Regions from separate parts of the Janthinobacterium sp. 61 genome, predicted to be linked through region 1. Evidence: predicted binding sites of a transcription regulator. Region 1 holds the regulator's gene; the other holds the start of a gene.
What was found. The regulator sigma-54, encoded in region 1, starts transcription at its own class of promoters, with help from an activator protein. The targets are predictions, from matches to a motif close to TGGCANGNAANCTGCTTT.
Positions count from the first base shown of each region.

Region 1 (3,780 bases):
GGGACTCTGACCATGAAGGCGGGCCGGGCCCTGATCACGGAAGACCCGCAAGGCTACCAGTTCATCACTTTCTGGGCCGATCCTGGCAAGCTGGCCACCTTCCGCCAGAAGCGCGATGGCGCAGGCGACCTGTGGGTGGAGGGCGAGGCGGAGCGCGTGGAATACAACAACAAGACGGAAGTCGTGAAACTGTTTTCCAAGGCCAAGTTGACGCGCCTGGAAGGCACGAAGCCGACCGACGTGGCCAACGGCGCCTTCATCTCGTATGACAGCCGCAAGGAGGAATTTGCGATGGAAAATTCCGATAGCGGCACCAGCACCCCCGATGGCGGCAGCGTGCGCATGGTGATCCAGCCGAAGCCCAAGGCACCGGCGGCGGAGAAAGCGCCGGCCACGCCTGCGTCAGGAAATAAATAATGGACAATACTCGTTGCGGCAGCACCCTGATCGTTCGCGGGCTGCAAAAAACCTATGGCAAGCGGCAAGTCGTGCATGATGTCTCGCTGCAAGTCGAATGCGGAGAAGTGGTCGGGCTATTGGGGCCGAACGGCGCCGGCAAGACCACCTCGTTCTATATGATCGTCGGCCTGGTGCCGTCGGACGGCGGCAGTATCGATATCAGCGGCGTGGATATTTCCCGCCTGCCGATCCACCGCCGCGCGCAGATGGGCCTGTCGTATCTGCCGCAGGAAGCGTCCGTGTTCCGCAAGCTGACGGTGGAAGACAATATCCGTGCCGTGCTGGAAATCCAGACCGTCGAAGGCCGTCCCTTGAAGAAGGCCGAGATCGAGGAGCGCCTGGATAAATTGCTGGCCGACTTGCAGATTGAAAAATTGCGCGAGAATCAGGCGCTGTCGCTGTCTGGCGGCGAGCGCCGCCGCGTGGAAATCGCCCGCGCGCTGGCCACCGACCCCCGTTTCGTCCTGCTCGACGAGCCGTTCGCCGGTGTCGACCCCATCGCCGTGATCGAGATCCAGCGTATCGTGCGCTTCTTGAAGGAGCGCAATATCGGCGTCCTGATCACCGATCATAATGTGCGCGAGACGCTGGGTATCTGCGACCGTGCCTACATCATCAACCAGGGCTCGGTGCTGGCGTCGGGACGCCCCGACGACATCATCGCGAACGAGTCGGTACGCCGGGTCTATCTGGGCGAACACTTCCGTATGTGAGCCAATGAAACAATCATTGCAGCTGCGCACTTCGCAGCACCTGGCACTGACGCCGCAGTTGCAGCAATCGATACGCCTGTTGCAATTGTCTACACTGGAATTGCACCAGGAGCTGGAGCAGTTGCTGACGGACAATCCCTTGCTCGAACGCCTCGACGATCCGCTCGACCGTTCGCTGCGCCTGCTGTCCGACGGCGCCTTGAGTTCCACGGCCGCGCCGGCCGAAGCACCGCCCCAGCCGCCAGGCCAGGAGGCACCCGCCGCGCCGGCCGAAGCGGAAACCTTTGATGGCGAGGCTGGCGACAGCCCTGCCGCAGCGGAGGGCGGCGACAGCGACTGGAGCGAGGCGAGCAGGGGCAAGGCGCCCGACGACGAAGATTCCCGTCCGCAACTTGAAGCCCACCACTGCACCTTGCGCGAACACCTGATGGAGCAGATGCGCGTGACGGTGCTCGAGTTGCGCGACCGCGCGCTCGTCGAGCTGATCATCGACGCGCTCGACGACAATGGCTACCTGGAAGAGTCGCTCGACGACATCCTGGCGCGTTTGCCGGAAGAGCTGGAAATCGACGCTGACGAGATGCGTACGGCCTTGTCCCTGTTGCAAAGTTTCGATCCGCCCGGCGTGGGCGCGCGCAACGCGTCCGAATGCCTGGCGCTGCAAATCAAGCGCTTGCCGCACATCGCCATGGTGACGCGGCGCATGGCCCTCGTCATTGTGGAAAAACACCTGGCCTGGTTTGCCCAGCGCGATTTTAACAAGCTGAAAAAAGCCCTCGATTGCGATGATGAAGACTTGCGCGAAGCGCAGACGGTGATTCGCCAGTGCAACCCGCATCCGGGTGCCGTGTTCGCCTCGGACGTGTCCGATTACGTGGTGCCCGACGTCGTCGTCAAGCGCGCGCGCAATGGCTGGCAAGTCACACTGAACAACGACGTCATGCCTCGCCTGCGCGTCAACGCCATGTACGCCAACTTGCTCAAGCAGGGCAAGGGCGAGGGTGCCATGGGCGCACAGTTGCAGGAAGCCAAGTGGCTGATCAAGAATATGCGCCAGCGCTTCGACACCATCCTGCGTGTAGCGCAAGCGATAGTAGAAAGACAAAAGAACTTTTTCTCGCATGGGGCCGTTGCCATGCGCCCCCTTGTGCTCCGTGAAATAGCTGATACACTGGGTTTACACGAGAGTACTATCTCGCGCGTAACAACTCAAAAGTACATGCTGACCCCGCACGGCATGTTCGAGTTGAAATATTTCTTTGGTAGCCACGTCGCCACCGAAGCGGGGGGCGAAGCGTCATCGACGGCGATACGGGCATTGATCGTGCAACTGACAGGAGCAGAAGACCCTAAAAATCCTTTATCCGACAGTAAGATTGCGGACATGCTGGGGGAACAAGGCATGGTGATTGCGCGACGTACTGTTGCCAAATACCGGGAAGCGTTGAAAATTCCGCCAGTGAGCCTGCGTAAGTGTTTGTAAGTTTTTTTCGGTTCCTCTGCGGGCCGGATACGATGGACCGCACGAACCCGATCATCTTTAGGAGTGTGTATGAATCTCACCATCAGCGGACATCATCTCGAAGTCACACCAGCCATCCGTGAATACGTACAAACGAAGCTGGAACGCGTGAAACGGCATTTCGATCAAGTCATCGATATCGCCGTGATTCTGACCGTGGATAACCTCAAAGAGAAAGAAAAACGTCAAAAGGCCGAAGTCAATTTGCGTCTGAGTGGCAAAACTGTCTATGTGGAAAGTCTGGCGCACGACCTGTATGCCGCCATCGATATCCTGATCGACAAGCTGGACAGGCAAGTGATGAAGTACAAAACCAAAGTGCAAGGGCACGGTAAAGAGGCGATCAAGCATCTGCCAGACAACTCGGAAGAAGAATTCGCCGCCGCCTAAGCGGCCTGCGACTTTCAACCGGTTGTGATCAACTAAGGGCGCACATTGCGCCCTTTTTTGCGCCCGTAGCTGTTGAGCGCTATGTTCCCCTCACAGGCGCTAGAATGTGCCCGTTCTCACTTCTTTTCACTTTGCCATGAGCGACTTCGTCCAGACCTCCATCCGCAACCGCACGGGCCACATCGTGCTCGACCGCCCCAAAGCCCTGAATTCCCTCTCACTGGAGATGGTGCGCGCCCTGAGTACCGTTTTGCTGGCCTGGCGCGACGATCCGCAGGTGGACGCCGTGGTGATCCGTTCCAGCAGTGAGAAAGCCCTGTGCGCCGGTGGCGACATCCGTTTCTTTTACGATGCGGGCCTGGCCACACCGCAGGGCGGCAGTGCGTTGCTGGAAGATTTCTTTACGGAAGAATATGCTTTAAATCATGTAATCCACTTCTATCCGAAACCGTATATCGCCGTGATGGATGGCGTGGTGATGGGCGGCGGCATGGGCGTGGCGCAGGCCGGGCCTGGCAACCGCCTGCGCATCGTGACGGGCCGCACGCGCATGGCCATGCCGGAAGTCAATATCGGCCTGTTTCCCGACGTGGGCGGCAGTTATTTCCTGTCTCGCCTGGCCGGTCAGCTGGGCTTGTACCTGGGCTTGACGGGCTTGACGATCAACGCGGCCGATGCCTTGTACACGGGCCTGGC
Region 1 covers NZ_PJMQ01000001.1:4,897,689-4,901,468, forward strand. Annotated here, with positions in the region: gene lptA (lipopolysaccharide transport periplasmic protein LptA) at 1-417, shown strand, start outside; gene lptB (LPS export ABC transporter ATP-binding protein) at 417-1,172, shown strand; gene CLU92_RS22215 (RNA polymerase factor sigma-54) at 1,177-2,655, shown strand; gene hpf (ribosome hibernation-promoting factor, HPF/YfiA family) at 2,725-3,084, shown strand; gene CLU92_RS22225 (enoyl-CoA hydratase/isomerase family protein) at 3,221-3,780, shown strand, end outside.

Region 2 (3,780 bases), 590 kb from region 1:
CTTTTCCAAGAATTTTCAGCATGCGGGGCTCCGGGGGGCAGGTGATCGATCTGCCACTGTAGCCGAAATGGCCACGCCGCGCCTATGAAAGTGCCTTGCATAGTTGGGCTTTTCTTGGCATCGTAGCCACCCATGAAACCTATGCGCCACCACATGTCCAAAATCCTCGCGTTCAGCCGCTTCTCCGTGCGCGATTTCCTCGCCACCGCCGGTCCCACCCTGCTGCTGGTGGGCGCGTTTTGCGCGCTCGCTTACTGGCTGGTCGACCCGGCGCCGCCGCGCCAGGTGAGCTTGTCGACGGGGCAAGACAATAGCGCGTATGAAGAATTCGGCAAGAAATATACGGCCACCCTGGCCAAGCACGGCATCAAGGTGACCTTGCAGCCATCGCTGGGCTCGCAGGATAACCTGCAGCGCCTCAATAGCGGCAAGACCGATATTGCCTTCGTGCAAAGCGGCTCGACGGAACACGCCGATGCCGAGCGCCATGGCCTCATATCCTTGGGCAGCTTGTTTACGGAGCCCGTCTGGCTGTTCCTGCGCGAAGACAAGGCGGTGACGGAACTGACGCAATTGAAGGGCATGAAGATCAACCTGGGGCCGGAAGGCACGGGCGTGCCCAGCCTGTTCCGGCAGTTGCTGTCCGTCAATGGTGTGGAAGCCAGCGAGTTGACGGTGAGCGACTTGCAGAACACGCCCGCCACGGTGGAACTGCTGGAAGGGCGCATCGATGGTCTCGTGTTCAGCTCGGCGCCGGAAGCGCCGCTGATCCAGATGCTGCTGCAAACGCCGGGTATCAAGCTGTTTGATTTTTCGCAAGCGGAAGCGTACACGCGGCGCCTGCCTTTCCTTACGCATGTCGTCTTGCCGCGCGGTATCGTCGACCTGGGTAAAAACATCCCCGCACAGGATTACCACCTGATCGCGCCGACCGCCACTTTAGTCGCGCGCGAAGACTTGCATCCTGCCCTGGTCGACCTGTTCGTACAGGCGGCGGCCCGCATTCATGGGGGCACGGGCTGGTTCCAGCAGCAGGGGCAGTTCCCGTCTGCGCGCTATACGGAAATTCCCGTGGCGCCCGAGGCGCTGAAATTCTACAAGGATGGCGCGCCTGTGCTGCAGCGCTACATGAGTTTCTGGCTGGCCAATTTCTTTGACCGCATGTGGGTGCTGGTGGTGGCGCTCGGTGCCTTGATCCTGCCCCTGTCGCGCGTGGTGCCGCCGCTGTACGTGTGGCGCATTCGCTCGCGCGTGTACCGCTGGTACGGCCAGCTGCGCACGGTGGAGCAGGCGCTGGAAGATGTGCCGCAAGAGCAGCGCGCGCAAGTGTATGCGGCGCAATTGAAGCGGCTGGACCAGATCGAGGAAATGGTCAATCAGATCTCGATTCCCCTGTCGTTTGCCGACGGCCTGTATGGCTTGCGCAGCCACATCAATTTCGTGCGCAAGCGCATATTGACCTTGATGGGCGAGCATCCGGCGCCCGAGGTGGGCGAGCCGGCCTGAAGCGTCAAGCCACGGTTGGCTCTGCATCCGGCCGCCGCGTAGTCGTCATTGACAGCTGTTCAGTTGTTCCTGGTGTCAGGCGCCCAGCCACGGCAGTCCCGCCTTGCACCAGCCACCGATCTGCTTGCGGTGGCCGTCCGCATCCTTGTCGCCCTCGAAGCCTTCGAGGATGTCGAAGCAATTCATATAGCCGTGTTCGGTGGCCAGCTTGGCCGCATGGCGCGAACGCACGCCGGAGCGGCACAGGAACAGCAGCACCTCGTCCTTGCCAGCCTGGGCTGCCAGTTGCGCGAGGAAGTCGGGATTCGGCACGCCACCCGGGTAGGTGGCCCACTGCACCGCACCATGCTGGGTATCGGCGAGGTCGACCCGGCCGACCCAGTCGCGCTCGGCATTCGTGCGCACATCGATGAGCTTGGCGGCAGCATCGAGTTGCAGCAAGTCGTACGCTTCCTGCGGCGTGACGGCGCCGGCATATGGCGTACCTTCATTGGCCCGGCTGCGGGCGGTGGTCAGGATGTCGGCGGCGGTAGTCATGGCGTCCTCGATGAAAGTGGAAAGGTGTGAACGATTATAGTGCGCCGTCCGCGCCCCGCAAACGGGAAGTCACGGTATACGGCGCATGCACCACAAGAAGGCATTTTTCAGGAATCGCCAAAAAATGCACGATAATGGTGCGTTATTCGTTTTTTGCACTTGCATAGTGCATTCTTGATTTGACGCAAACGCGCGGGAAAATCGCAGGCATGAAAACTTACACTGGGATGACCGGTTTTTGACCCAGGTGACCACATCCGTCCAGAAGCTGGCATGGAATCTGCTATGATCCTTATGAGTTTTGGTGGCACGCAATGTTTGCTTCGCTTCATCAGCCCAGACGCATTAAGGTCGGCTCACCCCACATTCATTTAGGAGATACGCATGGCAATGACAGCCGCAGAAGTCTTGAAGATGGTAGAAGAAAACGAAGTCAAATTCGTTGATTTCCGCTTTGCTGATACCCGTGGTAAAGAGCAGCACGTGACGGTTCCCGTGTCGCACTTCGACATGGACAAATTCGAGTCGGGCCACGCCTTTGACGGTTCTTCGATCGCTGGCTGGAAAGGCATTGAAGCGTCCGACATGATCTTGCTGCCGGATCCAAACACGGCCAATATCGACCCGTTCATGGAAGAAACCACGCTGTTCATGCAGTGCGACGTGATCGAACCGTCGGACGGCAAGGGCTATGACCGCGACCCGCGCTCGATCGCGAAACGCGCCGAAGCCTACCTGAAATCGTCGGGCATGGGCGACACCGCCTACTTTGGCCCTGAGCCAGAATTCTTCATCTTCGACAGCGTGCGCTGGAAGATCGACATGTCGGGCTGCTTCGTCAAGATCGGTTCGGACGAAGGTTCGTGGTCGACTGGCAAGGACATCGAAGGCGGCAACAGCGGCCACCGTCCTACCGTCAAGGGCGGCTACTTCCCGGTGCCACCAGTGGACAGCTTCCAGGACATGCGTTCGGAAATGTGCCTGATTCTGGAATCGCTGGGCATCCCGGTCGAGGTACATCATCACGAAGTCGCCGGCGCCGGTCAGAATGAAATCGGCACCAAGTTCTCGACCCTGGTCGAGCGCGCCGACTGGACGCAAAACCTGAAATACGTGGTGTGGAACGTGGCGCACAGCTATGGCAAGACCGCCACCTTCATGCCGAAACCTATCGTTGGCGACAACGGTTCGGGCATGCACGTGCATCAATCCGTATGGAAAGATGGCAAAAACCTGTTCGCTGGCGACGGCTATGCCGGCCTGTCCGATTTCGCCCTGTACTACATCGGCGGTATCATCAAGCACGCCAAGGCACTGAACGCAATTACCAACCCGGGCACCAACTCGTACAAGCGTCTGGTACCTGGCTACGAAGCTCCGGTGAAACTGGCGTACTCGGCGAAAAACCGTTCCGCCTCGATCCGTATCCCGCACGTAGCCAATCCAAAAGGCCGCCGCGTCGAAGCGCGTTTCCCGGATCCACTGGCGAACCCGTACCTGTGCTTCGCCGCACTGCTGATGGCTGGCCTGGACGGCGTTGCCAACAAGATCCATCCGGGCGAAGCCGCCTCGAAAGATCTGTACCATCTGCCGCCAGAAGAAGACGCACTGATCCCTACCGTGTGCGCTTCGCTGGAAGAAGCACTGGAAGCCCTGGACAAGGACCGCGAGTTCCTGACCCGTGGCGGCGTGTTCAGCGATTCCATGATCGATGCCTACCTGGAACTGAAAATGCAG
Region 2 covers NZ_PJMQ01000001.1:5,487,202-5,490,981, forward strand. Annotated here, with positions in the region: gene CLU92_RS24945 (glutathione S-transferase family protein) at 1-22, opposite strand, end outside; gene CLU92_RS24950 (TAXI family TRAP transporter solute-binding subunit) at 154-1,506, shown strand; gene CLU92_RS24955 (rhodanese-like domain-containing protein) at 1,582-2,043, opposite strand; gene glnA (type I glutamate--ammonia ligase) at 2,428-3,780, shown strand, end outside.
Region 2: a site for sigma-54 is predicted at 2,313-2,330, ahead of glnA (type I glutamate--ammonia ligase). Genes of this name have one in related genera too.